DNA from 4 places in the Halomonas sp. DP5N14-9 genome. Region 3 is predicted to be linked to each of the others. Evidence: predicted binding sites of a transcription regulator. Region 3 holds the regulator's gene; each other region holds the start of a gene.
The links. Region 3 encodes FNR, which switches genes on or off when oxygen is low (the NO sensors DNR and NnrR bind a similar motif). Its sites were predicted from a motif close to TTGATNTANATCAA; they were not measured.
Positions count from the first base shown of each region.

Region 1: the regulator FNR is predicted to act here: its motif matches at 2,698-2,711, upstream of ccoM (cytochrome c oxidase subunit CcoM).
Region 2: the regulator FNR is predicted to act here: its motif matches at 5,739-5,752, upstream of KUW00_RS07500 (SCP2 domain-containing protein).
Region 4: the regulator FNR is predicted to act here: its motif matches at 2,515-2,528, upstream of hemN (oxygen-independent coproporphyrinogen III oxidase).

Region 1 is NZ_JAHVHR010000024.1:295,274-303,182, forward strand. It holds gene KUW00_RS14295 (AmpG family muropeptide MFS transporter) at 1-1,291, opposite strand, end outside; gene rfaH (transcription/translation regulatory transformer protein RfaH) at 1,507-2,049, shown strand; gene KUW00_RS14305 (peptidylprolyl isomerase) at 2,072-2,578, shown strand; gene ccoM (cytochrome c oxidase subunit CcoM) at 2,774-2,887, shown strand; gene KUW00_RS14310 (proline--tRNA ligase) at 3,056-4,777, opposite strand; gene KUW00_RS14315 (hypothetical protein) at 5,083-5,568, shown strand; gene KUW00_RS14320 (benzoate/H(+) symporter BenE family transporter) at 5,703-6,914, opposite strand; gene KUW00_RS14325 (helix-turn-helix domain-containing protein) at 7,162-7,755, shown strand; gene KUW00_RS14330 (N-acetylmuramoyl-L-alanine amidase) at 7,775-7,909, opposite strand, start outside.
Region 2 is NZ_JAHVHR010000009.1:181,528-189,436, reverse strand. It holds gene KUW00_RS07520 (aminotransferase class III-fold pyridoxal phosphate-dependent enzyme) at 1-1,049, shown strand, start outside; gene KUW00_RS07515 (CoA-acylating methylmalonate-semialdehyde dehydrogenase) at 1,220-2,716, shown strand; gene KUW00_RS07510 (peptidase U32 family protein) at 3,087-4,082, shown strand; gene KUW00_RS07505 (U32 family peptidase) at 4,094-5,011, shown strand; gene KUW00_RS07500 (SCP2 domain-containing protein) at 5,112-5,672, opposite strand; gene KUW00_RS07495 (ribonucleoside-diphosphate reductase) at 5,886-6,662, opposite strand; gene KUW00_RS07490 (adenosylcobalamin-dependent ribonucleoside-diphosphate reductase) at 6,756-7,909, opposite strand, start outside.
Region 3 is NZ_JAHVHR010000002.1:347,889-355,797, reverse strand. It holds gene KUW00_RS03210 (sodium:solute symporter family protein) at 1-149, shown strand, start outside; gene KUW00_RS03205 (DUF294 nucleotidyltransferase-like domain-containing protein) at 252-2,075, shown strand; gene KUW00_RS03200 (3'-5' exonuclease) at 2,072-2,764, shown strand; gene KUW00_RS03195 (hypothetical protein) at 2,860-3,099, shown strand; gene ttcA (tRNA 2-thiocytidine(32) synthetase TtcA) at 3,492-4,451, shown strand; gene fnr (fumarate/nitrate reduction transcriptional regulator Fnr) at 4,612-5,352, opposite strand; gene KUW00_RS03180 (sulfite exporter TauE/SafE family protein) at 5,507-6,193, opposite strand; gene ccoS (cbb3-type cytochrome oxidase assembly protein CcoS) at 6,190-6,420, opposite strand; gene KUW00_RS03170 (heavy metal translocating P-type ATPase) at 6,417-7,909, opposite strand, start outside.
Region 4 is NZ_JAHVHR010000009.1:173,461-181,369, reverse strand. It holds gene KUW00_RS07490 (adenosylcobalamin-dependent ribonucleoside-diphosphate reductase) at 1-800, opposite strand, end outside; gene hemN (oxygen-independent coproporphyrinogen III oxidase) at 1,035-2,420, opposite strand; gene KUW00_RS07480 (c-type cytochrome) at 2,820-3,137, shown strand; gene KUW00_RS07475 (NosR/NirI family protein) at 3,193-5,412, shown strand; gene nosZ (TAT-dependent nitrous-oxide reductase) at 5,414-7,300, shown strand; gene KUW00_RS07465 (nitrous oxide reductase family maturation protein NosD) at 7,412-7,909, shown strand, end outside.

The DNA.
Region 1 (7,909 bases), on a different contig from region 3:
CGCCCAGCGCCGAGGCCAGCACGAAGAAGCTCGGGTAGCCCATTCCCTCCACCACCAGGCCGCCAAAGCCTGACAGGAACTTTCCGGGCAGGGTCATCAACGACGAGAACAGGGCGTACTGGGTGGCGGTGTAGGCCCGCGAGGTCAGGCTCGACAGGAAGGCGATGAACACTGCGCTTGCCAGGCCATTGCTGAGGTTGTCGCCGACGATAGTGAGCACCAGCAGCGAGTGCTGGGCGCCACTGAGCGCCAGCCAGGCGAACATCAGGTTGGTCAGCACGGTGGCCGTAGCGCCGAGCACCAGGATGCGTCCGATGCCGTAGCGCACCACCAGCACCCCGCCGACCAACCCGCCGAGGAGACTCATGATGACGCCGAACACCTTGGTCACGGTGGCGATGGTGTCGAGGCTGAAGCCGAGGTCGACGTACAGCGGATAGGCCATCGAGGCCATCGCCAGGTCGCTGATGCGATAGATGCCGATAAACAGCAAAAGTCCCAGTGCGCCCAGTCCGAAGCGCCCGAAGAAGTCGAGAAAGGGGCAGACCACGGAGCCGATCAACCAGGCGCCGGTGCGCCGGACCCATGCGGGCCGGCCGCGGCTGGCGCGCAGGAAGGCGCGCACCCGGGGCTCCTTGGCCAGGCGACTGGCCAGCGGTTGGCGCGGCGGCTCGGGACGCAACAGTACGGTGATCATGCCCACCGCCGTCAGTGCCGCCATGCACTGGTAGGACACCTGCCAGGAGAAGGCCGACGCCAGATACAGCGCCCCTGCACCGGCCATGATCAGGCCGCCGCGATAGCCGATGATGTAGGTGGACGCCATCGCTGCCTGGACCTCGTCCTCGGCCGACTCGATACGAAAGGCGTCGATGGCGATGTCCTGGGTGGCCGAGCCGAAGGCCACCATCAGCGCAAACAGCGCCACCGCGCCGAGCTGGGAGGCCGGGTCCAGCGACGAAAGGCCCAGCAGGCCGCCCATGATCAGCGCCTGGCCGGCAAGCATCCAGCTGCGCCGCTGGCCCAGCAGGCGGGTCAGCAGCGGCAGGCGGAAGGCGTCCACCACCGGTGCCCAGAAGAACTTTATCGAGTACAGCAGTCCAATCCACGAGAAGAAACCGATGGCGGCGACCTCGACCCCGCTGGTACGCAGCCAGGTGGTCAGGGTGGAGAACACCAGCAGAAAGGGAAGGCCCGCAGAAAAGCCCAGAAACAGCATGGCCAGCACGGGTAGTCGCAGGTAGACGCGCAGGGCGTCGACCCAGGGATGCTGGCCGGACGAGGTGGGCATGGATAGCCTCCTTGCAGTTGGTCGGCCACAGGCCGCCTTCCGAATGGTAAAATGCGCGCAACATCTCGGTGCGGCTCGACGAATTGTTGCAAAGCCGCAGGGGCGATACCAGCGGTGATCATCAAGGGTCGTCGGCAACGCGCCGGGAACCGCGTCAATGACAGGCGATACTGCCGGCTTGGTGGCTGGTGGTGGTTGAGTCTGGAAGGAGTCACATGAGTCACAGCAATATCGAGGCGGGCCTGGTGGGCGATGCCACCCCGCGCTGGTACGTGGTCCAGTGCAAGGGCGGAGAGTCGTTCCGGGCCGCCGAGCATCTGGCCAACCAGGGATACGAGCTCTTTCATCCGGTGCTGGAGGTGCAGAAGAAGCGCCGCAACAAGCTGACCTGGGTCGAGGAGCCGTTGTTCCCCTACTATCTGTTTTTGCGGCTCGACCAGGTCGAGAGCAACTGGCGCCCGATTCGCTCGACGCGCGGAGTGTTGAAGATCGTGACCTTCGGGCTGTCGATGCCGGTGCCGGTCAGCGATGAGCTGATCGACCTGCTGCGCCAGCACGGCGAAGCCAAGGACGACGATCCTGGCCAGCTTTACTTCCGGGCCGGAGAGTCGGTGGAGATCACCGACGGACCCTTCAAGGACCTCAAGGCGGTGTTCGAGAGCCACAAGGGCGAAGAGCGGGCGATCGTGCTGCTCAACATGCTGCATCGCCAGCAGCGCCTGGAAATGCCCGTCGCCGCGCTCAAGCGCCAGGACTGATGTCGACCCCAAGGAGCCCGAGATGAGAGTTTCTCCCCAGTGTGTGGTGCGCCTGCACTATGTCCTGAGCAACCAGCAGGGCGACGTCCTGGACGATTCCTGGAAGCGCGATGAGCCGCTGGAGTATCTGCACGGCCACGGCAACCTGATGGAAGGCCTCGAGCGGGCCCTGGTCGACGCCGAGGTCGGCAGCCGCCTCAGCGTCACCCTGTCCCCGGCCGAGGCCTATGGACTGCGCGACGAGTCGCTGGTGCGCGAGGTGGGACGCCAGGCCTTTCCCGGTACCGATCTGCGCCCCGGCATGTGCTTCCAGACCCCCGGCGATGCTGGCCCACAGATCGTCAGCGTGGTAGAGGTCAAGGGGGACAGCGTGGTGGTGGACACCAACCATCCCCTGGCCGGGGAGACCCTGTCGTATCGCCTCGAGGTGCTCGATATTCGCCAGGCGACCCGCGCCGAACTGGCCAAGGGGCACCCGCTGCCGCCCGGCACCGAGGCCTCCGAGGTGGAGGACCGCAAGGTCCTCTAGGGTCCCGGCAGTGGTAGCTGGAGGCGCTCTCGCTGAAAGGGTGCCACAGACGACGAAAAAGCCGCCTCTTGAAGGCGGCTTTTTCGTCGTCATGGCGGGCCGATGTCTCGCGGTCACCCTTGACGCAGGTCAGCACAATTCAAGGGCCGACCGGGTACCATGAATTCATCGACACAGAGACAGGAGGACAGCGCCATGTACGTCGACAACGCCGTCATTTTCGGGCTGGGTGCCGTCGCTCTCTCTGTGGCCTTCATGGCCGGCTGGATCGCTTTTATCATCCGCGACGCTCACCGTCGCAAGCGATAGTCGTCAACCAGCGTCAGGGGAGGGGGAGTCATCCCCCTTTTTCAACCGACCCTTCGGGGTCGGTTTTTTTTTGCATTATTGCACCTGAGCGCACCTGAACTCGCCTGAATTCCTCTGGACCCGCCTGCCAGGCGCGCCGCGACAAGCCGCGGCGCGCCACGCGGGGCCTTAACGGGCGATGCGCTGCTTGAGGAACTCGACGATCTCTTCGGCGGGTACCATGGTGGCCTCGCTGTCACGGCGACCCTTGTACTCGAGCTCACCCTTGTCGAGGCTGCGATCGCCCACCACCAGTCGATGGGGCAGGCCCATCAGTTCCTGATCGGCGAAGCGCACGCCGGGACGCAGATCACGATCATCCAGCAGCACGTCGAAGCCGGCGGCGCTGAGTTCGTCGTGCAGGCGCTCGCTGGTCTCGCGCACGCGCTGGGACTTGTGGGCGTTCATCGGCACGATGGCGATATGGAAGGGGGCGATGGCGTCGGGCCAGATGATCCCGCCCTGGTCGTGGTTCTGCTCGATGGCAGAGGCCACCACGCGGGTGATGCCGATGCCGTAGCAGCCCATCCAGGGGTGAACCGCCTTGCCTTCGTCGCCCAGCACGGTGGCATTCATCGCCTCGCTGTACTTGCGACCGAGCTGGAACACGTGGCCTACCTCGATGCCGCGCTTGATCGACAGCACGCCCTTGCCGTCGGGTGACGGGTCACCCTCGACCACGTTACGTAGGTCGGCGACCTTGGGCAGGGCCACGTCGCGCTCCCAGTTGATGCCGAAGTAGTGCTTGCCGTCGACGTTGGCACCGGCGCCGAAGTCGCTCATCAGCGCCACGCTGCGATCGATGACGATCGGCATCTCGAGCCCGACCGGGCCCAGCGAGCCGGGGCCGGCGCCAACGGCGGCGCGGATCTCTTCTTCGTTGGCCATGGTCAGCGGTGTCGCCACCTCCTCGAGGTGTTCGGCCTTGACCTCGTTGAGTTCATGATCACCGCGCACCAGCAGCGCCACCAGGCCGCCCTCGTGGCCGTGCACCATCAGGGTCTTGATGGTCTTCTCGATGGGCAGGCCGTGCTGCTCGACCAGGGTGGCGATGGTCTTGGCGTTGGGGGTGTCGACCAGCCTCAGCTCCTCGGTGGGCTCGGCGCGGCGGGCATCGCTGTCCAGGGGCGCAGGCAGGGCCTCGGCCTTTTCCATGTTGGCGGCGTAGTCGGACTCGGTGGAGAAGACGATATCGTCCTCGCCGGAGTCGGCCAGTACGTGGAATTCGTGGGAGCCGGTACCACCGATGGAGCCGTTGTCGGCGATCACCGGACGGAAGTCGAGACCCAGGCGAGTGAAGATGCGCACGTAGGCGTCGTACATCTTCTGGTAGGTGTCCTTGAGCGAGGCCTCGTCCAGGTGGAAGGAGTAGGCGTCCTTCATGATGAACTCACGCGAGCGCATGACCCCGAAGCGCGGACGGATCTCGTCACGGAACTTGGTCTGGATCTGGTAGAAGTTGGCCGGCAGCTGCTTGTAGCTGGCGATCTCCTTGCGTACCAGGTCGGTGATCACCTCTTCGTGGGTCGGGCCGACGCAGTAGTCACGCTGGTGTCGATCCTTCAGGCGCAGCAGTTCCGGACCGTACTGCTCCCAGCGGCCGGACTCCTGCCACAGCTCGGCCGGCTGCACCGCCGGCATCAGCAGCTCCTGGGCGCCGGCACGGTCCATCTCCTCGCGCACGATACGCTCCACCTTGCGCAGGGTGCGAAGGCCCAGCGGCAGCCAGGTGTACAGGCCGGAGGTGAGGCGGCGAATCATGCCCGCGCGCAGCATCAGCTGGTGGCTGATGACCTCGGCGTCGGCAGGAGTTTCCTTCAGGGTACTGATCAGAAGTTCGGTGGCGCGCATGGGTCCGCAGGTTCCTTCACATCGAGTCTGGTAAGCGCTGGAGGCGAGCAGGACAGCAGGCTGTCCCGTCGATGGCCGTCGAGGGGCATCCTCGGCGACTCGCATCCGGCCATGAAAGTGACGTGCATTGTACGGGGAAGGCGTCATGCCGGCAAAAGCAACCGCCACCGTTGGTGGCGACAGGGAGCGAAGGTTGGCGAACGTGGTAGGATGCGCATGAGTTTTATCATGCTGGGCAGCGGTCGAGTCGTTGTCGGCACCGCTTTCCGTCATTTATGCCAGATTACTGCAAGAGGAAGTTGTTCATGCTGCGTCCGCCCCGTCTGCTTACCGGCCTGGTGCTTGCCACCACCCTGACCTCGCTCGTCGGCTGCGGTACCGTCTTTCATCCCGAACGCAAGGGGCAGATCAGTGGTCGCATCGACCCGGTGGTGGCGGTGGCCAACGGCGTCGGCCTGCTGTTCTTTATCGTGCCCGGGGTGATCGCCTACGCGGTGGACTTCTCCAACGGCACCATCTACCTGCCGGGTACGGGCTCCGCCAGCGTCGATTCTCTGCCCATGGGCGAGGGACGCGATCTGGCGAGCCTCGAGCGGCTGGTCAGCGAACGTGTCGGTACCGAGGTCAAGCTGAGCGACGAGCTGGTGCGTGTCGAGCAGGTCGAGAGCCTGGATGAGGCCCTGGCCATGGTGCGCATGGCCAGTGACGAGGCGACCCACGCTGGCCGTGGTTTGCCAGCCAATGCCTTGCCAGCCAGTGCCTCGCCCGACAGCGTGTCGCTGGATGGCTGAGATCGATCACGCCGGGTGCGCGCGCAGCACCCGGCGGCTGCTCCTGTGGTTCTTCCCTTGTCTTGTGATTCTTCCATCGCCGCCTGAGCGGCCGCCCCCGCAGCATCCTTCCCGCAATCTCTACCGCCCCCGACTCAGCGCCTGCGCTGCAGTCTCAGCACGATCAGCCCCGCCACCAGGCCCCAGAAGGCCGAGCCGATGCCCGCCAGGGTCAATGGCGATGCGGTGATGGCGAAGGTGACCAGCACCGCGTCCAGGTTGTCGCCGTCGCTGAAGGCGGTACGTAGCGCACCGCCCAGGGTGGCCATCAGCGCAAGTCCCGCCACCACCGCGATCATGGCGCTGGGCAGGGCGTCGAACAACGACGCCACCGTCGCCCCCAGGGCGCCCAGCAGCAGATAGCCCATTCCCGCCGCAATGCCGGCGGTGTAGCGTCGCCCAGGCTCGCGGTGGGCCTCTTCGCCAAGGCAGGGGGCCGCGCTGATCGCCGCCATGTTGACGCCGTGGCCACCGAAGGGTGCCATCAGCAGCGACGCCAGGCCGGTGGCCCCCAGGCTTGCCGCCACCGGCGGCGTAAAGCCCGCGCTTCTGACCATGGCGAACCCCGGCAGGTTCTGGGTGGTCAGGGTGACCGCGAACAGCGGTATGCCGATACCCAGGCACACCACAGGATTGAAGGCCGGGGTCACCCAGGCAGGACGGGTCAGACTCACGGCAACACCCGCCAGACTCAAGTCGCCGCGGCCCAGGCACAGCGCCACCCCCGCGGCCAGGACCGTGACGATGGCCAGGCGTGGCGCCAGGCGGCGGCACAGCATCCATACACCCAGCAGAGCCAGCGGCAGCCAGGGGTCCGTCTGCACGGTGGTGAAGACTTCCAGCACGAAGGGCAACAGGATGCCGGCCAGCATGGCCGAGGCGATCGACGCCGGCACCACCGCCATGATGCGCTCGACCAGGCCGCTGGCGGCGACGGCGAGCATCAGCAGCGATGACAGCAGGAAGGCACCGACGGCCTGGTCGAAGGGCACGCCGGGCAACTGGGTCACCAGCAACGCCGCCCCGGGCGTCGACCAGGCGGTCAGCAGCGGCATGCGATAGCACCAGGACAGCCCCAGCGATGTCACACCCATGCCGATGCCCAGGGCCCACATCCATGAGCCGATCTGGGCCTGATCGATAGCGGCGGCCTGGGCCGCCTGGAAGATGATCGCGGCGGAACTGGCGTAGCCGATCAAGACCGCGGCGAACCCGGCGGCCAGCGTGGAGGGATGAAGATCGTCGAGCACTTTCGGGCGATGCGTCTGGCCAGCCTTGGCGGCCAGTGAACTTGGCGAAGCTTTCATGAGACGGTCCAGAAAAAAGCCGGGGGAAACCGCGAAGCGGGTACATTGGTGTTTGTGCGTTATAACGTCCAAGGCTAGCAGTGGACGTTATAACGCACAAGCAGCTGAAGTGAGAGATAGAGAGACGAGAGAAGACGAACAAGAGGCAGGAGTCGTGGCGCGTGAGGTGTGGTGTGCTGACCGCAAGCGACGGCGGGCCAGCGGCGTAAACCTTGCGTATACTGGGCCGACCTTTCTGGAGGCCGCCATGCAGGATATTGCCGACCATATCGCCACCACCCTGAAGGGACTGCGCCAGGCTCAGGGCTGGAGTCTCGAGCGTGCCGCTCGCGAAACCGGCGTCAGCAAGGCCATGCTCGGCCAGATCGAGCGTGGCGAGTCGAGTCCCACCGTCGCCACGCTATGGCGTATCGCCAGCGGCTTTCGGGTCAGCTTCTCGTCGCTGTTCGGGAGCCCGACACGGGCCATGGACGGCCCCCTGGAAGAACGGCGCGTGAGCATCGACGATTCGGTATGGGGCAGGGACAGCGCCGGCATGCGCGCCAAGCTGCTGTTTCCCTATGATCCCATGCTGGGTTTCGAGATGTTCGAGATCGAGCTGGCTGAAGGCGCCGAGAGCGCTTCGAGTCCCCATGCGCCGGGGGTGGTGGAGCATCTGGTGGTGGTGGAGGGCGAGCTGGTGCTGGCCATCGACGACGACTGGCATCTGTTGAAGGCGGGGGAGGGGCTGCGCTTCTTCGCCGATCGTCCCCACCTGATGCGCAATGAGGGGCCGGGGACGCTGCGCTTTCACGATGTGATCCACTATCTACCCGGTGCCGCCAGCGACGGTTCCAGTTGAAGCTCGTCCCGTCACGTCGTCAGAGTGCTTTCCGTTGCGCTCCTTGTTCCAATTGCTCCAGCGCCTCGGGTCGATAGCGCTCGAGCAAGGCCCATAGCCTTGCCGCGCTGTCGGCGTCTGGCTGGCCATCGAAGTTCGCCGGTCGAAAGTGCAG
Region 2 (7,909 bases), on a different contig from region 3:
TGGCCGAGAAGGTCGCGAGCCTGACTCCGGCCGGGCTCGACCATGTGTTCTTCACCGATTCCGGCTCCGAGTCCGCCGATACCGCGCTGAAGATGGCCAAGGCCTACTGGCGGCTCAAGGGCCGCCCGGAAAAGACCCGCATGATCGGCCGCGCCAAGGGCTACCACGGGGTCAACATCGGCGGCACCAGCCTTGGCGGCATCGGCGGCAACCGCAAGCACTTCGGCCAGTTGCTGGACTCGAGCCACCTGCCCCACACCCTGCAGCCGAACCAGGCCTTCACCCGGGGCCAGGCCGAGACCGGGGCCGAACTCGCCGATGCGCTGCTCGAGCAGATCGCCCTGCACGACGCCTCCAACATCGCCGCGGTGATCGTCGAGCCGATGTCCGGCTCAGCCGGGGTCATCGTGCCGCCCAAGGGCTACCTCGAGCGGCTGCGCGAGATCTGCTCGGCCCACGACATCCTGTTGATCTTCGACGAGGTAATCACCGCCTTCGGTCGCAGCGGCGCGCGCACCGGCGCCGAGGCCTTCGGTGTCACCCCTGATCTGATGACGGTGGCCAAGCAGATCACCAACGGCTGCGTGCCGATGGGTGCGGTGATCGCCTCTGGCGAGATCCATGACACCTTCATGCACGCCGGCGGCCCGGGACACGCCATCGAATTCCCCCACGGTTACACCTACAGCGGCCATCCGGTGGCCTGCGCCGCCGCCCTGGCCGCGCTGGACCTGCTCGAGCGCGAGGACTTCCCGGCCCAGGTCAGGGCCATCGCCCCGGCCTTCGAGGATCGCCTGCACGCCTTGAAGGGCCGCCCCCATGTGGTCGACATCCGCAACTTCGGCCTGGCCGGGGCGATCCAGCTGGCCCCGCGCGACGGCGATCCGGCCATCCGCCCGCGCGACGCCCACCTGGCGCTGTGGGAGGCCGGCTTCTATGTGCGCTTCGGCGGCGACACCCTGCAGTTCGGCCCTCCCTTCGCCACCACCGAGGCCGAGCTCGAGCGCCTGTTCGACGCCGTCGCCGAGACCCTCGACCGGCTCGACTGAGGCCGCTTGACTGGGGCCGCTCGACTGCGCCCGCTTGCCGGCACCGAGCGCCCGGCTTATCCACCTGAAACCGACAGCCTGTGGACAACCTTTACACCCACTGTTCACAGCATTATCCACAGCGCGGACGGGCCCTGCCCGTCCGCCCTTTCGACACTTGAGGACCCTCGATGGACAACGTCAATCACTGGATCAATGGTCAGGATCTCGAGGCCGGCCGCCACCTGCCGGTCACCAACCCGGCCACCGGCGAGACCATTCGCCAGGTCGCCGACGGCGACGCCGACACCGTCAAGGCCGCCATCGACGCCGCCCAGGCGGCCTTCCCGGCCTGGCGCGACACCCCGCCGGCCAAGCGCGCCCAGGTGATGTACCGCTTCAAGGCGCTGCTGGAGCGTGACGCCGATCGCCTGGTGCAGCTGATCAGCGAGGAGCACGGCAAGACCCTCGAGGACGCCATGGGCGAGCTCAAGCGCGGCATCGAGAACGTCGAGTACGCCTGTGGCGTGCCGGAGCTGCTCAAGGGCGAGTACTCCCACAATGTGGGGCCGTCCATCGACGCCTTCTCCAACTTCCAGCCGCTGGGCGTGGTGGCCGGCATCACCCCGTTCAACTTCCCGGCGATGGTGCCGCTGTGGATGTACCCGATGGCCATCGCCTGCGGCAACGCCTTCGTGCTCAAGCCCTCCGAGAAGGACCCGTCCGCCGCCCTGGCGGTCGCCCGCCTGCTCGAGGAAGCCGGCCTGCCCCAGGGCATCATGAACGTGGTCCAGGGCGGCCGCGAGACCGTCGAGGCGCTGCTCGACGCCCCCGAGATCAAGGCCGTGTCCTTCGTCGGCTCGACCCCCATCGCCGAGACCATCTACCGGCGTGGTGCCGAGAGCGGCAAGCGGGTGCAGGCCCTCGGTGGTGCCAAGAACCACGCCGTGGTGCTGGCCGACGCCGATATCGACAACGCTGCCAACACCCTGATGGGGGCCGCCTTCGGCAGCGCCGGCGAGCGCTGCATGGCGATCTCGGTGGCGGTGTGCGTCGGCGATGACACCGCCGACCGCCTGATCGAGGCCATGGGTCCCAAGATCGCCGCGCTGAAGATCGGCCCCGGCACCGACAAGGGCCTGGACATGGGCGCCCTGGTCACCGCCCAGCATCGCGACAAGGTGCTCGGCTATATCGAGAAGGGCGTGCAGGAAGGTGCCACCCTGGTGGCCGACGGCCGCGACCTGGTGGTCCCGGGCCACGAGAACGGCTTCTTCGTCGGCGGCTGCCTGTTCGACCGGGTCACCCCGGAGATGACCATCTACCGCGAGGAGATCTTCGGCCCGGTGCTGTGCGTGGTGCGTGTCGACAGCCTCGATGAGGCCATCGCCCTGACCAACGCCCACGAGTACGGCAACGGCACCTGTCTGTTCACCCGTGACGGCGAGGCGGCGCGTCGCTTCACCGACGCCATCGAGGTCGGCATGGTGGGTATCAACGTGCCGCTGCCGGTGCCGGTGGCCAGCCACAGCTTCGGCGGCTGGAAGCGTTCGCTGTTCGGCGACCTGCACGCCTACGGCCCTGACGCTGTGCGCTTCTACACCCGCCGCAAGGCGGTGTCACAGCGCTGGCCCTCGCCCTTCGAGACCACCCAGGCGGAGTTCCACTTCCCCTCCGGCGGTCAGTAGGCACCGGCATGAAGACCACGGGCCCTGCGGGGCCCGTTTTCGTTTACGACAGCGAGCGAGCCGCTGATCCACCACTGACACGCGACTTATACACCACAGTCCACAGCCCCTGCACCGCCTGCCCACCGCTTTTCACAAGGTGCCACACAGGGTTATCCACAGAACGACTCACAAGTTCATCCCCACCTTTATCTGCACGCCTGGCCCGCAAGTCGGCCCCCCGCCATCGCCAGGTTATCCACACCCGGCCCCGGTGCAGCGCGTCATCCATTCGCTCCATCCCCGACTTCATTGGCGGACACTGATACGCATCAAGCCGGCGGTGTCCGCGCGGGGCTAGCATGGCGCCTCTCTTCGCTCGGAGATCGACATGGAACTGGTCTGTCCCGCGGGTAGCCTGCCCGCTTTGAAGCGCGCCGTGGACGAGGGCGCCAACGCGGTCTACTTCGGCTTTCAGAACGCCACCAATGCCCGCCAGTTCGCCGGGCTGAACTTCACCGACAAGCGCGCCCGGGAAGGTATCGACTACGCCCACGCCCGGGGCTGTCGGGTGTTCTGCGCGATCAATACCTACCCGCAGCAGTCGAGCCTGGCCCAGTGGCGCGCGGCGGTGGACCAGGCGGCTTCGCTTCAGGTCGACGCCCTGATCCTGGCCGACCCGGGCCTTTTGGCCTACGCCGCCGAGCGCCACCCGGACATCCCCCGCCACCTGTCGGTGCAGGGCTCCGCCACCAGCCACGAGGCGCTAGCCTTCTACCACCGCGAGTTCGGCATCCGCCGTGCGGTGCTGCCCAGGGTACTGTCGATCCACCAGGTACGCGACCTGGCGCGCCACAGCCCGGTGGAGCTCGAGGTGTTCGCCTTCGGCAGCCTGTGCATCATGGCCGAGGGCCGCTGCTATCTGTCGTCCTACCTGACCGGCGAGTCGCCCAACACCCACGGCGTGTGTTCGCCGGCGGCCCACGTGCGCTGGGAGGAGACCGCCAGCGGACGCGAGTCGCGCCTGAACGGCGTCTTGATCGACCGCTACCGCGCCGACGAACAGGCCGGCTACCCGACCCTGTGCAAGGGACGCTTCGACGTCGAGGGTGATATCGGCCACGCCATCGAGGCGCCGACCAGCCTCAACACCCTGGATCTGCTGCCCCAGCTGGCGGCGCTGGGCATCAAGGCGATCAAGATCGAGGGTCGCCAGCGCAGTCCGGCCTATGTGGCCAGCGTCACCCGAGTGTGGCGCCAGGCGCTGGATCATCTGGACCGGGCCGGCGACGACTACCGCCCCCAGGCCGACTGGAGCGCCGCCCTGGCGCCGCTGGCCGAAGGCTCCACCCACACCCTCGGCGCCTACGAGCGCGACTGGAAATGACAGGAGGCGAGATGACCGCTGCTTCACTGGAATTGAGCCTTGGCCCGGTGTCCTTCTACTGGACCCGCGAGCGCTACTTCGCCTTCTATGAACAGGCCTGCCACTGGCCGCTGGCCAGCGTCACCCTGGGCGAGACCGTGTGCTCTCGGCGGCGCGACATGAAGCTCGCCGACTGGCTGGAGATCGGCCATCAGCTGGCCGCCGCCGGCAAGCAGGTGATCCTCGGTTCGCAGACCCTGATCGAGTCCAACGCCGACCTGCGCGACCTGACCAAGCTGTGCGACAACGGCGACTTCCTGGTCGAGGCCAACGACATGAGCGCGGTGCACCGGCTGTCCGAGGCGGGCCTGCCCTTCGTCGGCGGCCCGGCGCTCAACCTCTACAATGTGCCGACCCTGGAAATCCTCAAGCGCGCCGGCATGTTCCGCTTCGTCGCCCCGGTGGAGTTGCCTGGCGCCGACCTGGCCCGGCTGCTGTCTGACGCCCGCGAGGCGGGGCTGGCGCTGGACTGCGAGGTACTGGCCTACGGCCACCTGCCGCTGGCCTGGTCGTCGCGCTGCTTTACCGCGCGCCACCACCAGCACCCCAAGGATCGCTGCCAGTTCGTCTGCCAAGACTATCCGGAAGGGCTGTCGCTGACCACCCAGGACGACAGCCGCCGACTGTTCACCCTGAATGGTATCCAGACCCTGTCCGGGGCCTGTCAGGACCTGCGCCACGAGCTTGCCGAGATGGCCGCGATGGGCGTCACCACGGCCCGGCTAAGTCCGCGTTCAGAGGGGATGGATGAGGTGGTGGCGGACTTCGATCTGGCCCGCCAGGGACGCTATCCGGCGCCCTCGCCGCTGGCGCTGGTGGACGCCGAGCTGTGCAACGGCTACTGGCACGGCCAGGCAGGGATGGATCTGGCGCCGGTGCTGGAAGACTGAAAGCCCCTTCCCTCCCACGCCACCTCACTCAGGAGGCCGGTTCGCCGGCCTCCATCGCTAGATGGCTCACCCCGACAACCAGCAGGCGGTAACCAGGCGCCTAGGCCTCGCGAGGCAGCCAGCGCTGCAGCTGGCCCAGCGCCTCGAGCAGGTAGGGATGCAGCAGTTCCATTTCCTGCCCATCCAGCAGGTTCTTCACCGTCAGCCCCAGTTCGGTATCACCCTCCAGGCACAGCCGGCGCTGGAAGAACAGGCTGTCCGGGTCTTCCTCGCGGCTGGCCAGGCAGGCGAACTCGCGCCAGCCCCCCGCCACCTTCGCCTCCCAGGGCGCGTCGGTGACCTGCAGGCGACCGTGCGTGAGGGTCAGGGTGACCGCCAGCGCCAGATCATCGATGGACAGACACACCCGGCGCCCTTCAAGCACGTCGAACTCACCGTCGGCCAGTGGCTCGGCCAGGGTGCGGTTGAGCCAGGGCTCGAGACTCGTGCGCAACAGCGGCAGGGGCAGCGGGCCGAGACGGCGCATCAGTGACAGATGCAGACGATGGGGCACCCGAGTCAAGGCGCCAGACGTCAACGACGACGGCAACGAAGGAAGGGTGGGCAGGGCAGGAAGGGCAAGAGAAGGCAACGACAGCGAGCCAAGCGGCGACAGCGACATGACGGGTTCCTGGTCAAGCGGCACGACGCCGCCGGGTCATGCTAGCGATACCCCGCGCCTGTGTTCGTGATATGCATCAACACCGCCCGCGCACCAACGCTTCCACACATCGTGGTGGCAACCGCTCATCGGGTACCGCCGAGTAGCAGCGCCAATAGTGACCGACAAAAAAGGGCGCCGCATTGGCGCCCTCTTGTTCGTCCAGCAAGGCTCTCAACCACACTTCGACCAGCCGCAGCCGGCGTAGCAGGTGGGGCAGCCGTCCATCATGATCAGCTCGCCGCGACACTCGGGGCAGTTGCCGACCACGGCGGGGCCGGCGCCTTCGGCGGCGGACTCGGCAGGCTTGCCATCCAGCGGCTCGACCGCGCCGCTCGGGGTCTCGTCCTCGACCTCGGCGGGGTACCAGCCGTGGCCGGAGGCCTGGCGCCGGGCGTAGCGGCTGACCAGCTCCTCCACCGGAATCTGGTTGCCGTCGATGTCGAGGAAGCCGCGACGATAGAGGATCTGCTGGATCGACCAGGCGATGGCGGCGACCTCGGAGTCGTGGAACATCGGCTTGTTCCAGCGGTTCATGCCGCAGCGCACCAGGCCCTTGTCCCAGGCCACCTTGCGCAGATCCGCCACCGCCTGGGTGACGTAGCCGCCGCGGGCGGCCAGCGACAGGCTGCGCATGGTGGCGGTGATCCACTGGTGTTCGCTGGACAGCTGGCCGGAGGGGAAGAAGAACTCCACCGGGCGCTCGATAATCACCCGCTGGCCGTTGAGCACGCCTTCCACCGGCATGAAGGACACCAGCAGGTAGACCTTCTTGCGGCCTTCGGCGCCGACGTAGGAGATCTTCTCGGATACTGCCTCCAGCGTTCCCTCGGGGCGCGAGGGGATGCGCATGGTCAGCGGGTTTTCCTCGGGCAGCGGGGCCGGCGCGGGGGCGGCCTCCTCGCTCTTGACGCGGTAGCCCACGATCTTGGAATTGATTTCGACAGCCATCAGCGGGCTCCTCCAGAAAGATGATGCGGGCGTGACACGCTCACGACCCAGGCATGATGTTGCGGCTCGCCGACCGGCTCGCCGCTGGTCCGATTACCACTTGCCATAGGTCCCCTCCTTCAAGCCGTCGTAGAGGTTGGCGGCGTTGTGTTCCTCGCCGTCGTAGATCACCGTCTCGTCGCCCTTGAGCTCGAGGGTCTCGCCGTTCTCCAGCTCGAAGATATAGGTGGTGTTCTTGAGGTCATCCTCGCGCACCAGCACGCCCTGGAAGGCCTCCGGGTTGAAGCGGAAGGTGGTGCAGCCCTTGAGGCGGCTCTGGTAGGCGTCCAGGTACAGGTCCTTGAACGCCTCGAAGGCAAAGTCGGTGGGCACGTTGACGGTCTTGGAGATCGCCGAGTCGACCCAGGCCTGGGCCGCGGCCTGCACCGCCACGTGCTGCTTGGGGGTCACCGCGTCGGCGGTGATGAAGTACTCGGGCAGGTCGCTTTCCACCGCGTCGGCGTGCATGAAGTGACGGTAAGCGGCAAGCTCGAAGGACACCACCTCGACCTGCTCCTTGGTCTTCTTGCCGGCCTGGATCACGTTGCGGAAGTAGCGATGGGAGAACGACGGCTCGATACCATTGGAGGCGTTGTTGCCCAGCGACAGGCTGATCGTGCCGGTGGGGGCGATCGACGAGTGGTGGGTGAAGCGCGCGCCGTGCTCGGCCAGCTCCGCCACCAGCTGCGGCTCGACCTCTGCGATCTTCTGCATATAGCGGCTGTAGCGGGCGTGCAGGATGCGCCCGGGCACCTTGTCGCCGACCTCGTAGCCGTCGCGGCCGAGCTCGGGGCGCTCGCGCAGCATCTTCGGCGTCAGCTCGAACTCCTGCTCGAGGATCGGGGCCATGCCCTTCTCGCGGGACAGCTCCAGCGCCTGCTTCCAGCCCTCCACGGCCAGCACTCGGCTGACCTCCTCGGTGAAGCCCAGCGACTCGGCCGAGCCATAGGGCATCTTGAGCATGGTCATGGTCGAGCCGAGGCCCAGGAAACCCATGCCGTGGCGGCGCTTGGCCTCGATCTCGCGACGCTGGCCGGACAGCGGCAGGCCGCTAATCTCGACCACGTTGTCGAGCATGCGGGTGAAGATCGCCACTACTTCGCGGTACTTGTCCCAGTCGAAGCGCGGCTTGTCGCCGAACGGATCGATCACGAAGCGGGTCAGGTTGACCGACCCCAGCAGGCAGGCGCCCTCCGGCGGCAGCGGCT
Region 3 (7,909 bases):
CGGAGGGTATCGGTACCCTCGGCATGATCCTCCACTTCGTTGTGGCCTTCGTGGTCTCGCGGGCAACCGCGGCACCGCCGGAGCACATCCAGGAACTGGTGGAGAACGTGCGTGTGCCGAGAGGCGCGGGTGAGGCCCACGCTCACTAGAGCGGGCCATCAGGCAGGGGCGTCGGACCACCATCCGCCGCTCCCTGCCAGACGACAACACTCCCCGACCCCGGCCTCGCCGGGGTCGGTCATGGAGCAGACATGATCGACATCGACTTCACTCATCCACCGTTTTCATTGCTCGACGAGGCCGAGCGCGAGCGGGTCCTGGGCGGGCTGGATATCGCCTACTACGGGCGGGATGACGTGATCCTCGATGCAGGGCAGTCCGGCGAGTTCGTCTTTGTGATCCACAAGGGCGAAGTCGCCGAACTGGACCCGGCCGAGGGCCCCGCCGGGGGGCGCATCGGCCACTACACCGGGGGCGATCTGTTCGGTGCCATCAGCGTGATCAACGGCCAGAGCCGTTACCGCTTCGTCGCCGAAGAAGAAAGCCTGTGTTACCTGATGCCGCACACCTTGTTTCTGTCGCTGTGCGAGAACAACGCCGCCTTCTCGGACTACTTTCACCAGCGCCTGATCAGCAAGACGCGCTTGCTGGCCGAACGTCGCGCCGAGGGCGGCGTCACCCTGGCCGGATTCATGCTCGCCCGGGTGAACGAGTGCATGCGTGAGCCGCTCAAGGTCGGCTCGACGACATGCATTCGCGACGCCGTGCTGACCCTCAAGGACAAGGGCGCCGACAGCCTGCTGGTCGAGACGCCCGACGGTCCTGGCATGCTGACCAAGACCGACCTGCTCGAGGCCCTGGTGCTGGAGGGGTGCGACGGTGATGCCGAGGTCGGTGGTATCGCTCATCTGTCGCTGGTGACGGTGGATGAAAGCCAGTACCTGTTCGAGGCACTGATCGAGATGACCCGCCACAAGGTGGCCAGGGTGGTGGTGCTTCAGGGCCAGCGGCTGATCGGTGTCGTGGAGCTGACCGATGTGCTCAGCTTCTTTTCCAGCCGCAGCTACGTGGTCAGCCTGCAGGTCGAGCAGGCGACGACCCTGGCCTCGCTCAGCGAAGCAAGTCAGCGTGCGCCGGAGCTGGTCGAGGCGCTGATGGCCCAAGGGGTACGCATGCGCTTCGCCATGGGCATGCTGTCGGCGCTCAATGGGCGCATCATCAGCAAGGCCTGGCACTTCTCGATGCCGGCCCCTCAGCGCGAGCGCGCCTGTCTGCTGGTGCTCGGCAGCGAAGGGCGCGGCGAGCAGATCCTGAAGACCGACCAGGACAATGCGCTGATCCTGGCCGATGACCAGCAGTGGGACGAGCTCAGCGCAGATACCGCGCGGTTCACCAGCGTGCTCGACGATCTGGGCTATCCGCGCTGCCCGGGCAACATCATGGTCTCCAACCCCCAGTGGGTCGGCACCCTTGCGCAATGGCGCGCGCGCATCCGTCGCTGGGTCAGCGAACCCGACGGAGAAAGCCTGATGCGTCTGGCGGTGCTTGCCGACGCCTCGGGGGTGGCCGGTGACTTTGCCCTGGTGGACCGACTCCACGACGTGCTGATCGAAGAAACACGGGGCAATGAACTGTTGCTGACCCATCTGGCGAGGGGAGTGTTGCGGTTCTCGACGCCCTTGACCCTGTTTGGAACGCTGAAGAAGCCCGAGCACGGCGTCGACATCAAGAAGGGTGGCATCTTTCCCATCGTCCACGGTGTTCGCACCATGGCGCTGGAGTGCGGGCTGCGCGAGACCTCGACCCACGACCGGCTGGCGGCGCTGGCGTCACTCGGGCGCATCGAGCGAGTGGTGGCGGAGGATCTCGGCGAGGCGTTGTCGCTGTTCTGTGAGCTTCGGCTTCGGGCGCAGCTGGCCTACCGGCGCGACGATGCCCGGGCCACGGACGCCCCGGACAGGGTGGTGGTGCAGTCGCTCAATTCGCTGGAGCGGGACTTGCTGCGCGAGGCGCTGCACCTGGTCAAGGAGTTCAAGGCCAGCCTGTCCCACCGCTATCACCTGGAGTATGCATGAGTGTCGAGGCAGCCCCCCAGGGCAAGCTGCCTTGGCGTCAATGGTTTCGCTTGGGAGAGTACCCGATGCTGAGAGCGATCAGGCGTGTGGCCGACAGGCGTCGGCAGGCCGATGGCGATTTCGCCTGGCTGTTCAATCCCTATACCGGCGACGAGCTGGTGTCCCTGGACTGCGAAACCACCGGCCTGGATACCCGTCATGCGGAGCTGGTGTCCATCGCTGCGGTGCGCATTCGTGACGATCGCGTCTTGACCAGCGAGTCGCTGGACCTGCGGCTCGCGCGTCCTGCCAGTCTGAGTGGTGACTCCATCTGTATCCATCGCCTGCGTGGGGTCGACCTGGAAGGCGGCCTCGAGGTGCGCGAGGCCTTGACGACGCTGCTGGAATTTATCGGCAATCGCCCATTGGTCGGCTGGTGTATCGACTTCGACCTGGCCATGCTGGATCGCTACCTGAAGGCGGAGTTTGGCTTCTCGCTGCCCAACGCCACCATCGACGTGGCCCAGCAGTACCGCAAGCGGCTGCGCCGAAGTCACCCGGAAATCGAGGTGCAGCCGACCTTTGAACAATTGGCAGAGCGACTTGGAGTCCCGATCATGGGACGCCATACGGCCCTGGGCGACGCCGTCACCACGGCGCTGATGCATCTGCGCCTGGAAAGCGGGGCACTCACGGCGCCATCGCGCTGACCCGTTGCCGTCATCCGCGCTGACCCGTTGCCGTCATCCGCGCTGACCCGGTGCCACCCGCACCGGCAACCATTCACCTGCAAGGAGATCCTGTCATGAGTCTGCACGCCATGTTGACCCTTCTCGAGCCCACGCTGCTGGCGCTGGGCCTGGTCTCGGTGCTGGTGGCCTACCTCCAGTACTATCGCCGTACCCGGGACCTGTGGGGCATGGTCAAGTTCTGGGAGAAGCGACTGACCCTGACCGTGCGCGAGTTTGGCTGGCAACGTGCCGGCATCCTGCTGCTGTTGCTGGGCGTGGTGGTGCGCTATCTGCTGGCGCTGAACGTCGTCTAGGGCTTGTCTGAAAAGTGCCCGCGCTCGGTAATACGGCGTTAAAAATCGGATCAACATGCTCATTTACACCCCGTAAACTGCGCTTTCTCACCGATTTTTGCCTTGTCTAACCTTCGCTCGTCGACTTTTCGGACAGCGCCTAGGGCCTGGCTGACAGGCACTTGCGTTCTTCGACTTGCCGGACCAGACCAGACCAGACCAGACCAGGCCACGACGCGCAAGGGCGCCACTACGGCGGTGTCGTCCCTGGCGGTTTCCGATGTGCCGCCGACGAAAAGCCCCCCCCCCTTATTGTCCTCGCCGGGGTAAGCGGTCGCTGACCTCTTCGCCACTAAAGCGTCCGGATGGTAGACTGGCGCCTCTTTCATTTTCAGCCGTGATGTCCCGCTCCCATGTCGCCACAGTCCGCCTCCGCCACCCTGTTCGATCCCCGTACCCCCGAGGATGACCATCTCTCGATCGATGCCGGCGACAGCCCGGCCGACCCTGCTGCGGATGGCGACCAGACGGAAGCTCACGTTCAGGCCAAGGCACGGCGTGAGTTCAACAAGCTGCAGAAGCGCCTGCGCCGCCAGGCCGGCAACGCCATCATCGACTACGGCATGATCCAGGAAGGCGACAAGATCATGGTGTGTCTGTCTGGTGGCAAGGACAGCTACACCATGCTCGAGATCCTGCGCAGCCTTCAGCGCAACGCGCCGGTCAACTTCTCGCTGGTGGCGGTGAATCTGGATCAGAAGCAGCCGGGCTTTCCGGAGCATGTGCTGCCGAACTATCTGGACAGCATCGGCGTGGACTACCACATCCTCGAGCGCGACACCTATTCGGTGGTGAAGGAGAAGACGCCGGAGGGCAAGACCACCTGCGCGCTCTGCTCACGCCTGCGGCGCGGCTCTCTCTATGGCTTCGCCGAGGAGATCGGGGCGACCAAGATCGCCCTGGGCCACCACCGCGAGGACATTCTCGAGACGCTGTTTCTGAACATGTTCTTCGGTGGCAGCCTCAAGGCGATGCCGCCCAAGCTGCTCTCCGACGACGGCAAGAACATCGTCATCCGCCCGCTGGCGTACTGCCGCGAGGCCGATATTCAGGCCTACAGCGAGGCGATGGAGTTCCCGATCATCCCGTGCAACCTGTGTGGTTCCCAGCCCAACCTGCAGCGCCAGGTGGTCAAGGAGATGCTGGCCGAGTGGGAGGTCAAGCATCCCGGGCGCCTCGAGAGCATGTTCAAGGCGGTGACCAATGTAGCGCCGTCGCAGCTGGCGGATCGGCAACTGTTCGACTTCGAGGGGCTGGAGGCCGTACAGGCCGAACGCCAGGCCCGGCGCATCGACGTGGTGGATGCCGGCTGATCTCGCCAACAGCGAATGTGCATGACGCCATGACAGCAAAAGAGGCCGCATCTCCGGATGCGGCCTCTTTCTTGTCACACGCCATCTACTACGCTTTGCTTTCCAGATCCTGGGTACCGGGCGCTGCTGGCCAAGCCCGGCACACTGCCGCCAGGCCCGCTCAGGTAACTTCGGTGTCGGCCAGGGTCGACAGCGCGGTCAGGTCGAGGATATTGACCTCACGTCCCGATACCGCCACCAGATCCTGCTGCTGGAAACGCCCGAGGATACGGCTGACCGTTTCCACCGCCAGCCCCAGGTGATTGCCGATGTCGGCGCGGGACATGGACAGGCGGAAGCTGAACGGTGAATAGCCGCGGCGGCGGAAGCGGTCCGACAGGCCGAGGAAGAAGCAGGCCAGGCGCTGATCGGCGGTCTTGCGTGACAGCAGCTGCATCATCCGGCGGTCCTCTCGCAGCTCCTTGCTCAGGGTGCGAAACAGCTGGGCACGCAGCTCCGGTAGGGTCTGGGTCAGCGCATCGAGGCGGTCGAAGGGAATCTCGCACACCGTTGTGGTCTCCAGCGCCACCACGCTGCCGGGATAGCGGCCGTCGTCGATGCCATCCAGACCAACCAGTTCACTGGGCAGGAAGAAGTTGGTCAACTGAGCTTCGCCGCTGCCTTCGGTGGTGATCTGCTTGAGACTCCCCGATCGGACCGCGAAGACGCTGGTGAAGCGATCTCCCTGCTCGACCAATCGTGTGCCTTTCTTGATCGGCGGGTGACGACGGATGATGGAATCGAAGCGCTCGAGGTCGGCGGTCTCCAGCGACAGCGGAAGGCACAAGGAACTCAGGCTGCAGGACTCACAGCGAGTCTCATGCAGCATGGGACGCCGCCGATCTTGGGCCGTAGGACTCATTCGCAGCTCCTGTGGATCTGGGATCGATATTGACTGGGCCATGGGGAGAACAGACGTCGCCCGTACAGCACGTTGATGGCACTATTCTACACCCTCAGATCAGCTAAAAGTGGCGTCTACCTCTTTAGGATTAATAACTTAGAGGTAGGATGCGTCATTGATGCAGCCCAGTCCAAAGTTGCCAGACGGCAAAGGCGATGATCATGCCAGCGGCGACAAGGCGTGTTGCCCGATGCGCCAGCAGGGCCTGCATTTGTCTGGCGGCGAGGCCCGTCACCACAAGCGCCGGAAGCGTACCAAGACCGAAGCTCGCCATCAGCAGTGCGCCCTCGAGGGGCTCGGCCCGTGCCAGGCTCCAGGCCAGCATCGAGTACACCAGGCCACAGGGCAGCCAGCCCCAGATGGCGCCCAGCGCCACCGCCTGGGGCAGACGCACCACCGGCAACAGGCGTCTGCCTGCGGGTTCCAGGTACCTCCAGAGGTGACGTCCCAGTGCCTCGACGTGACGCAGGCCTTTCCATAGATCGGCAATGTAAAGCGCCATCAGGATCAACATCAGGCTGGCGACGATCTGCATCAGGCCACGCAGGGTCGGCGAAAGGCCGATCACCGAACCCAGGGCGGCAACTAGAGCGCCCGCCACACAGTAGCTGGTGATACGACCTACATTGTAGCCGAGCACAAGTGTGCTCACCCGCCAAGGTTGACGCATGCTGGGTGGGATGGCAAAGGTCAGGGCGCTCATGATACCGCCGCACATGCCAATACAGTGTGCACCGCCGAGCAGGCCAAACACGAAGGCCGCCATCATGGGAGGCAGTTCCAGGCCGGTAGGGTTCACTCAGGCCCTCTGGACGATGGACCACGATCGGATGTCTGCGCAGGCGTTTCGGAAGAGGAAGCGCCGTCATCGGCACCGCGAGTGTCGTCCTCATCCTCGAACAGGATGCGATAGGCGGGGCCTTCGAGGTCCTCGAACTGGTCGTTGCGCACCGCCCAGAAGAAGGCCCAGACCGCCAGGCCCAGCAGGATCAACGACAAGGGTATCAACAGGTAAAGGATGCTCATGGGCCGGGGCTTGCGGTGACGGGTGAAGGCGTCGCGGTCCGCCTGGTGCGTCCACGTCGCAGACGCAGGGCATTGCCGATGACCAGCAACGAGCTGAGTGACATGCCGATGGCGGCAAGCCATGGGGGCACGAAGCCCAGCGCCGCTGCGGGCAGCGCCACGACATTGTAGAGCACCGACCAGGACAGATTCTGGCGAATGATGCGACGGGTCTGACCGGCCACCTCGATGGCTTCGACGATACCCGTGAGCGGTTCGCCCAGCAATACCAGATCGGCGCGGGTGCGGGTGAGGTCGCTGGCCCCGGCCATGGCGATGGCAAGGTCGGCGCCGGCCAGTACCGGCACGTCATTGATGCCATCACCGACCATGGCCACCTTTTCACCCTGTGCCTGTCGCGCCTTCAAGTGCCCGAGCTTGTCCTCGGGGGTGGCCTCGCCACGCCACTGATCGACGCCCAGCGTGCGGGCAAGCTGGCCGACGTTGACTGCGCGGTCGCCCGACAGGATCTCGATGGCAAGCCCCCGCTGGGCGAGGGCGGCGAGGGTCTCGGCGGCGTCGTCACGGGGCTGATCGTCGAGCTTGAACCAGGCCTGGGGCTTGCCTTCGCAGGCCAGCAGCAGCCAAAGCCCTGCGCCAGGGAGCTCAGTAACGGGTTGGCCCAGGCAGGCAAAACCCGGCTGGCCCAGTCGCCAGCGCCGGCCGTCGATCACGCCTTCCACGCCCTGACCCGGGTGATTGCGCAGTTCGCTGGCCTGGCAGCTGGCGTCGCGCCAGGCAGCGAAGGCACGGGCGATGGGGTGCTCCGAGCCGGTCTCCAGTGCCGCCGCCAGGGCCAGATGCCGGCGCTTGGCGGCAGGGTCCATCTCGCCATTGTTGGCGCTTCCTTCGTCGTCGCTCAGCGGCCGGTGTTCGGCGAGTTGCATGCGACCCCGGGTCAGGGTGCCGGTCTTGTCGAAGACGACGCGATCGAGACAGGCCAGGGTCTCCAGCGCATCGGCTCGGGTCACCAGTACCCCGGCACGTCTCAGCCGACCGTGGGCCACGGTCAGGGCGGTGGGGGTCGCCAGCGCCAGGGCGCAGGGGCAGGTCACCACCAGTACCGACAGGGTGATCCACAGGCTGCGGCTAGGGTCGATCAGGCTCCAGACCAGCGCCACCAGGGCGGTGATGACCAGCAGGTTCAACACGAAGCGATGGGCCACCTGCTCGGCCAGGCGGGCGATACGTGGACGATGGGCGAAGGCACGGTCGGTGAGATCGAGAATGCCGGCGGCGCGGGTGTCGTCGCCGACGCGGGTGACCATCACTTCGATCGGGCTGTCCATGCACAGGGTACCTGCGTGCACGGTATCTCCCTGGCGACGCAGGCAGGGCAGCGATTCGCCGGTCAGCAGCGACTCGTCGATCTGGGCCAGGCCCGAGGTCAGGTTGCCGTCCGCGGGGATCTGGGCGCCGGGGCTGACCCGAACCCGGTCACCCGGGACCA
Region 4 (7,909 bases), on a different contig from region 3:
CGGCAGGCCACGCGACCTTCGGCGTCCTGGGTGTAGCCATCCTCGATCACCGGCCAGTCGCGGTAGATCAGCTCGCTGTCGTCGACGTCGCCCTTCTCGCACTCGTGCAGCGGGAAGGCCAGCGGCCAGTCGGCGTCCTGCTTCACCGCTTCCATGAACTCGTCGGTGATCAGCAGGCTCAGGTTGAACTGGCGCAAGCGACCGGCCTCACGCTTGGCCTCGATAAAGTCGCGCACGTCGGGATGACCGACGTCGAAGGTACCCATCTGGGCGCCGCGACGGCCGCCGGCGGAGGCCACCGTGAAGCACATCTTGTCGTAGATATCCATGAACGCCAGCGGGCCGTTGGTGCCGGCTCCGGCGCCGAACACGAAGGCGCCCTTGTGGCGCAGGGTGGAGAACTCGTAGCCGATGCCGCAGCCGGCCTTGAGGGTCATGCCCGCGTCCACCACGCTGTCGAGGATGTCGTGCATGGAGTCGCGGATGGTCCGCGATACCGTGCAGTTGATCAGGCTGACCGCAGGCTTGTAGCCCTCGGCCCCGGCATTGGAGGTGATCCGGCCTGCCGGCACGGCGCCGTTTTCCAGCGCCCAGCGAAACTTCGGCAGCCACTTGTCGGCGGCGTCGCCCTCGACGGCGGCCAGCGCCTTGGCCACGCGGTCCCAGGTGGCCTGAAGGTCGGCGTCGACGGGCTGGCCGTGGCGGTCCTTCAAGCGATACTTGGCGTCCCAGATGTCATACGAGGGGCCCTGCATGGGAACCTCCTGCGACAGGGCGGCGGCCTTGGCGGATGTGGTCATGAAAGCTTGTCTCCGATGAAGTTACCGGCAAATAAACGGGGTCGTAAAGGGTCGGATGCGCGCTCCGGATAAGCTCGGGCACCCTACCAGATATAGTAAAATTTTCGACCGGCGGCACAATATAAACGAAAAATCGGGCCATGGAAGACCCGATCGTTAATTCGGCTTTGGCGCATAAAAGGTAGCGCGGGCTACCCCGGGCGTCTCGCCCAGAGGCCTCCGAGGCAGAGCAGGCTAGACGGTGCGCGAGAAGCGCCCGCTGCCGGGGACCAGGTAGGCATCGAAGGCCATGGCCACGTTGCGCATCATCAGGCGTCCCGCCGGCAGCACCCTGAGCACGTGTTGCTTGATCTCGATCAAGCCGTCGGCCTGCATCTCGTCGAGCTGGTCGAGGGCGCAGGCGAAATGCGTGCGGAAGTCGATAGCGTGACGGGCCTCGAACTCGGCGAAGCGCACCTCGCCGTGACACATCAGCGAGGTGATCAGCTCGGCACGCAGCTGGTCTTCGTCGCTCAGCCGATAGCCCCGCAACACCGGCAGCCGCCCGGCTTCGAGGTGCTCGGCGTACTCGGCGGTGGTCTTGACGTTCTGGCTGTAGGCGTCGCCGACCTTGCCGATGGAGGTGACCCCGAGCCCGATCATGTCGCACTGGGCGTGGGTGGAATAGCCCTGGAAATTACGCTGCAGGGTGCCATCGTGGCGGGCTCGGCTGAGTTCGTCCTCGGGCAGCGCAAAGTGATCCATGCCGATATAGACGTAGCCCGCCTGGGTCAGCCGCTCGATTGTCAGCTCGAGCAGCTCGAGCTTGCGCCCGGGCGGCGGCATGTCCTCGTCGCGAATCAGCCGCTGGGCCTTGAACAGCGACGGCAGGTGGGCGTAGCTGTAAGCGGCGATGCGGTCGGGTCTCAGCGCCACCACCTTGGCCAGGGTGGCGTCGAAGCTGTCGCGAGTCTGCAGCGGCAGACCATAGATCAGATCCACCGACACCGAGGCGAAGCCGGCGTCCCGGGCGGCGTCCACCAGCGCCGCCACCTTGGCCTCGCTCTGCACGCGGTTGACCGCCTTCTGCACCAGCGGATCGAAGTCCTGGACGCCAAAACTCAGACGGTTGAAGCCCATCTCGCGCAGTTCATGGATCTGGGCAGGCGTCACCGTACGCGGATCCACCTCCAGCGAGAATTCCCGGCGCTGCTCAGGGGCGAAGCGGAAGTGGCGCGCCAGGGCGTCGATCAGCCCCTTGAGCTGGTCGTTAGACAGAAAGGTCGGGGTGCCACCCCCCAGGTGCAGCTGGTTGAGCTCCCGGGACTCGTCGAACAGCGCCGCCTGCAGGGCGATCTCGCGCTTGAGCAGCACCAGGTACTCGGCGGCACGCTCGCGATTGTGGGTAATGATCTTGGAGCAGGCACAGTAGTAGCAGAGGCTTTCGCAGAAGGGCACATGGACGTAGACCGACAGCGGCTTCGGCTCCCCCTGCTGGCTGCGCTCCACCGCCTGGCGATAGTCGGAGACGCCGAAACCGTCGTGGAAGTGCGGCGCGGTGGGATAGGAGGTGTAGCGCGGCCCTGGACGGTCGTACTTCTCGACCAGCGCACGCTGAAACGGCAAAACATCGGATGACATCGACAAGGCCCCTCATGACACGACCGCCCGACGGCGGCATCTGTCGGCATTGTCGCACGTCGAATCCGCCCGTCCCGGCAAGACGAAGCCAGACATGATCTGCATCAAATCACGGCAACGACGTCCCGGCGCTCACCCTTTTTGAGCTTTTCTCGCTGGAGGTAGTGCAACCGCGAGCCGACCGCAATGATGCCCCTGCCACGCCAGTGATCCCGATCAAGCATAGTACGGAAGACGTACCTCTCCCCGCCTAAAGTTGACCAACGTCATAGGGTATTGTCGCTAAGCGCTCCAATACTCGAGAGTCCCAAGGGACATCCCGCGGAAACGGTGATGCCTGACCCAAGCAGCACGCCGCTTGCGTCAGGCATCACGCCCCAAGACCGAGGAGCGCTCATCATGAAATGGATCCCCCTGGCCGCGCTTGGCGCCGCCTGTCTGTTCAGTCTCAACGCCCAGGCCGCCGGCGACGCCGCCGCAGGTGAAACCAAGATCGGCGCCTGCGCCGCCTGCCATGGCACCGACGGCAAGGCCACCGGACCGATCTATCCCAACCTGGCGGGTCAGAACGCCGCGTACCTGGAAAGCGCGCTCAAGGCCTATCGCGAGGGTCAGCGCGGCGGTGGCATGTCCGCCATCATGGCGCCCCAGGCAGCGGCCCTGTCGGATCAGGATATCGCCGACATCGCCGCCTACTTCTCGTCCCTGACGCCCTGATCCCACCCTGGTGCGCGAAGCGTCCTCGGGGCGCTTCGCGCCTCGAGGTCATGCCATGACCCAAGCCCCCCGCCATTTACTCCGCCACTGGTCTTCCTCTCTGCGCCTGTTCATCGCCCTGTTGGTGATGTGCATGAGCCTGCCCGCCCTGGCGCTGGAATTCGATCAGTATCCCGGTGACCTTGGCAGCGCCAAGGGTGACATCGCCCTGTTTCAGGAGGCCTTTCCCGGTACGGACAGAGTCGAGCCGGTGGCCGACCTGCCGTGGCCGGTCAATGCGCTCTACCGTGGCGACGAGCTGGTCGGCTACGCCTTCGAAAGTGCCGAGGTCGCGCCGATCCCCGCCTACTCGGGCAAGCCGGTCAACCTGCTGATCGCCATCGATCCTTCCGCCAGCCTGCGCCTGGCCAAGGTGCTCAATCATTCCGAGCCGATCATGCTGGTCGGTATCCCGTCAGAGCGGCTGGACGACTTCGCCGGCCAGCACCTGGGTACCTCGGTGACGTCGCGCCTGGAGGTGGGAGAGGACGTCGATGCCATCTCCGGCGCCACCGTGACCGTCATCGTGGTCAACGACACCATCATGCGGGCAGGACGCCTGGTCGCCGCCGCCCTTGGGCTGATCGAAGACCCCGCGGCAGCGCCAATCGCCCGTGTGCGCGACGAGGTCTACGCGCCCGCCGACTGGCAGGGCTTGCTCGACCAGGGGGCACTGGGTCACCTGACCCTGCGCCAGGGAGAGGTCGATGACGCCTTCGCCGGCACCCCGGCGGAGCACTACCTGAGCGGCCAGCGTCCGCCCCGCGACGCCACCTTCATCGATCTTTACCTGGGCTACCTCAATGCGCCGAGCGTTGGCCGCAATCTGCTCGGCGAGCGCGGCTACGACCAGTTGATGGCGAGCCTCGCCCCCGGCGAACACGCCGTTGCCCTGCTCGCCGATGGCAGCTTTTCCTACAAGGGGTCGGGCTACGTGCGCGGCGGCATCTTCGATCGTATCGAGCTGGTCCAGGGCAACGCCTCGATCAGCTTCCACGACAGCGACCAGCGCCGCCTGCCGCGCCTGGCCATCGACGGAGCCCCCGCACTAAGCGAACGCGACATCTTCGTGATCCACGAGGACGCCCACTTCGACCCGGGCACGCCCTGGCGGCTGAACCTGCTGGTGCGCCGGGCCTCGGGGCCGCTGACCCAGGAGTTTACCCGCTTTCATCTCGACCAGGCGCTGCCCGAGGCCTTTATCGAGCGCCCCGAGCCGGTGGAGCCCGCCCCGCTGTGGCTCGAGATGTGGCAGCAGAGTCGGCTAGAGCTGATCGGGCTTGGTGCTGGACTGGTGACGCTGTCACTGATCCTGGCGTTCCAGGACGCCCTGGCGCGTCGCCCGCGCCTGCTGCGCCCGCTGCGCAAGGCCTTCCTGCTCTACACCCTGGTCTATATCGGCTGGGTGTCGCTGGCCCAGCTCTCGGTGGTCAATGTGCTGGCGCTGATCCATGCCGTCATCCCTGCCGTCGCCAATTCCGCCAGCCATGGCTTCAGCTGGTCGGCCTTCCTGATCGACCCGCTGATGTTCGTGCTGTGGGTCTTCGTGGCGGTCACTCTGGTGCTGTGGGGCCGCAGCATCTTCTGCGGCTGGCTGTGCCCCTTCGGTGCGCTGCAGGACCTGGTCAACCAGCTCGCCCGTCACCTGAAGGTGCCGCAACTGACGCTGCCCTTCGCCGTGCACCGGCGGCTGTGGGTGGTGAAGTATCTGATCCTGTTTGGCCTGGTCGGGGTGTCCTTCTACGACCTGGGACAGGCGGAGCGGCTGGCCGAGGTCGAGCCGTTCAAGACCGCCATCACCCTGCACTTCCTGCGCGACTGGGGCTATGTGCTCTACGCCGTGGCACTGATCGCAAGCTCGGCCTTCATGCACAAGGCCTACTGCCGCTACGTCTGCCCGCTGGGCGCGAGCCTGGCCATCGCCGGTCGCCTGCGCCTTTACGACTGGCTCAGGCGGCACCGTGGCCAGTGCGGCACGCCCTGCCAGATCTGCGCCAACGACTGCGAGCTGGTGGCCATCCATCCCGACGGTCGCATCGAGGCCTCGGAGTGCCACTACTGCCTGGACTGCCAGATCACCTACGACGACGACCGTCGCTGTCCGCCCCGGGTCAAGCGCAGAAAGCGCCTGGAACGGAATGCGGCGAGGACGCACGGCGACGTGGGTGACGCAGAACCCCGCGGATCAAGCCAGGACGGCGACCCGCGGCGTATACCCTGCCTTGAGGAGAACTGAAGTGAGTGACGATTCCCGCAGTATCCAGAATCTGGCCCGACGCCACTTTCTACGCAACAGTGCGGTGACCGGCGTCGCCGGCGCCGGCCTTGCCAGCGGAGTGGTCGGCGGTGTTGGCACCAGCGCCCTGCTCGGCAGCCGCAGTGCCCGCGCCAGTGAAGGCGATGCCATGGTGGCCCCCGGTGAACTCGACGAATACTACGGCTTCTGGAGCGGCGGCCACTCCGGCGAAGTGAGGGTGCTGGGCATCCCCTCCATGCGCGAGTTGATGCGCATTCCGGTGTTCAACACCGAGAGCGCCACCGGCTGGGGCATCACCAACGAGTCCAAGCACATCCTCGGCGAGTCCGCGCGTTTCCACAACGGCGACGCCCACCACCCCCACGCCTCGCTCACCGACGGTCGTTATGACGGCAAGTACCTGTTCATCAACGACAAGGCCAATACCCGGGTGGCGCGGATCCGCCTCGACATCATGAAGACCGACAAGGTCACCACTATTCCCAACGTCCAGGCCATCCACGGCCTGCGTCTGCAGAAGGTGCCCTATACCAAGTACGTCTTCGCCAACGCCGAGTTCCCGATCCCCCAGGTCAACGACGGTCGCGACCTGGAGAATCCTGCGAACTACTACACCATGTTCAACGCCATCGACGCCGAGACCATGGAGGTGGCCTGGCAGGTGATCGTCGATGGCAACCTGGACAACACCGACGCCGACTACACCGGCCGCTTCGTTGCCTCGACCTGCTACAACTCCGAGAAGGGCATGACCCTGGCCGACAGCATGCGTGCCGAGCGTGACTGGGTGGTGGTGTACGACGTCGAAGCCATCGAGGCCGCCGTCGAGAAGGGCCAGTTCGAGACCCTGGGCGACTCCCCGGTGCCGGTGCTGGACGGACGCAAGGGCTCACCGCTGACGCGCTACATTCCGGTGCCCAAGAATCCCCATGGCCTGAATACCTCACCCGACGGCAAGTACTTCATCGCCAACGGCAAGCTGTCGCCGACGGTGTCGATCATCGCCATCGACAAGCTGCCGGCGCTGTTCGCCGACGAGATCGAGCCGCGTGACAGCGTGGTCGCCGAGCCGGAGCTGGGCCTGGGGCCGCTGCATACGACCTTCGACGGTCGCGGCTTCGCCTACACCACCCTGTTCATCGACAGCCAGGTGGCCAAGTGGAACATCGAGGAGGCGATCCGCGCCTACAACGGCGAGGACGTCAACTACATCCACCAGAAGCTCGACGTGCACTATCAGCCGGGCCACAACCACGCCAGCCTGTGCGAGACCCGCGATGCCGACGGCAAGTGGCTGGTGGTGCTGTGCAAGTTCTCCAAGGACCGCTTCCTGCCGGTGGGACCGCTGCACCCGGAAAACGATCAGCTGATCGACATCTCCGGCGACACCATGAAGCTGGTGCATGACGGCCCGACCTACGCCGAGCCCCATGACGCCATCATGATGCGCGCCGACCAGCTCAACCCGATCCAGGTGTGGGATCGCCAGGATCCGTTCTTCGCACCCACCCGCGCCATGGCCGAGGCCGACGGTATCACCCTGGAGAGCGACAACAAGGTCATCCGCGACGGCAACAAGGTGCGCGTCTACATGACCTCTGTCGCGCCCCAGTACGGCATCACCGAATTCAAGGTGAAGCAGGGTGACGAGGTCACGGTGGTGATCACCAACCTGGATACCGTCGAAGACCTGACCCACGGCTTCTGCATGGTCAACCATGGCGTGTCCATGGAGATCGGTCCGCAGCAGACGTCCAGCGTCACCTTCACCGCCGAACGCGCCGGGGTGCACTGGTACTACTGCAACTGGTTCTGCCACGCGATGCATATGGAAATGTTCGGTCGCATGCTGGTGGAGAAGGCCTGAGGAGCGGCCGGGCCGGGCGCCGATGGCGCTCGGCCCGGCCCAGGCGACATCACCATGTTTCGAGCTCTCTCCTTTCCTGCAGGTTGCTCGGCATCCGACCGAGCAACACCGATGGCGCTGGCCCTGACCGCAGGGCTGGCGCTGCTGGCGGCACTGAGTCCCAGCGAGGTGCTGGCCGCTGAGCTGAAGGTGACCGCGGGCACACCGCTCAAGCGCTGGGTCGAGCAGGCCGAGCCCAACGATATCCTGCGGCTCGCACCGGGCCACTACACGACAGGCCCGGTGATCATCGACAAGCCACTCAGCTTGGTCGCCGACGGTGCCGGTGTGGTGATCGATGGCGGCGGCAGCGGGACCCTGCTGACCTTGCGCTCACCTGGCATTTCCCTGTCCGGGCTGACCCTTCAGCACTGGGGCGCGGACCTGACCGCCATGGATGCGGGCGTTCACGTGGAAAGGACCGCCCATGGCGCCAGCATCGAGCGCTGCCGGCTGTCCGGCCCTGGCTTCGGTATCTGGCTCGATGGCGTCGATGACGCCCGGGTCCTCGACAATCAGATTCGCGGCGATACTCGGGTACGCTCCCAGGATCGCGGCAACGGCGTGCAG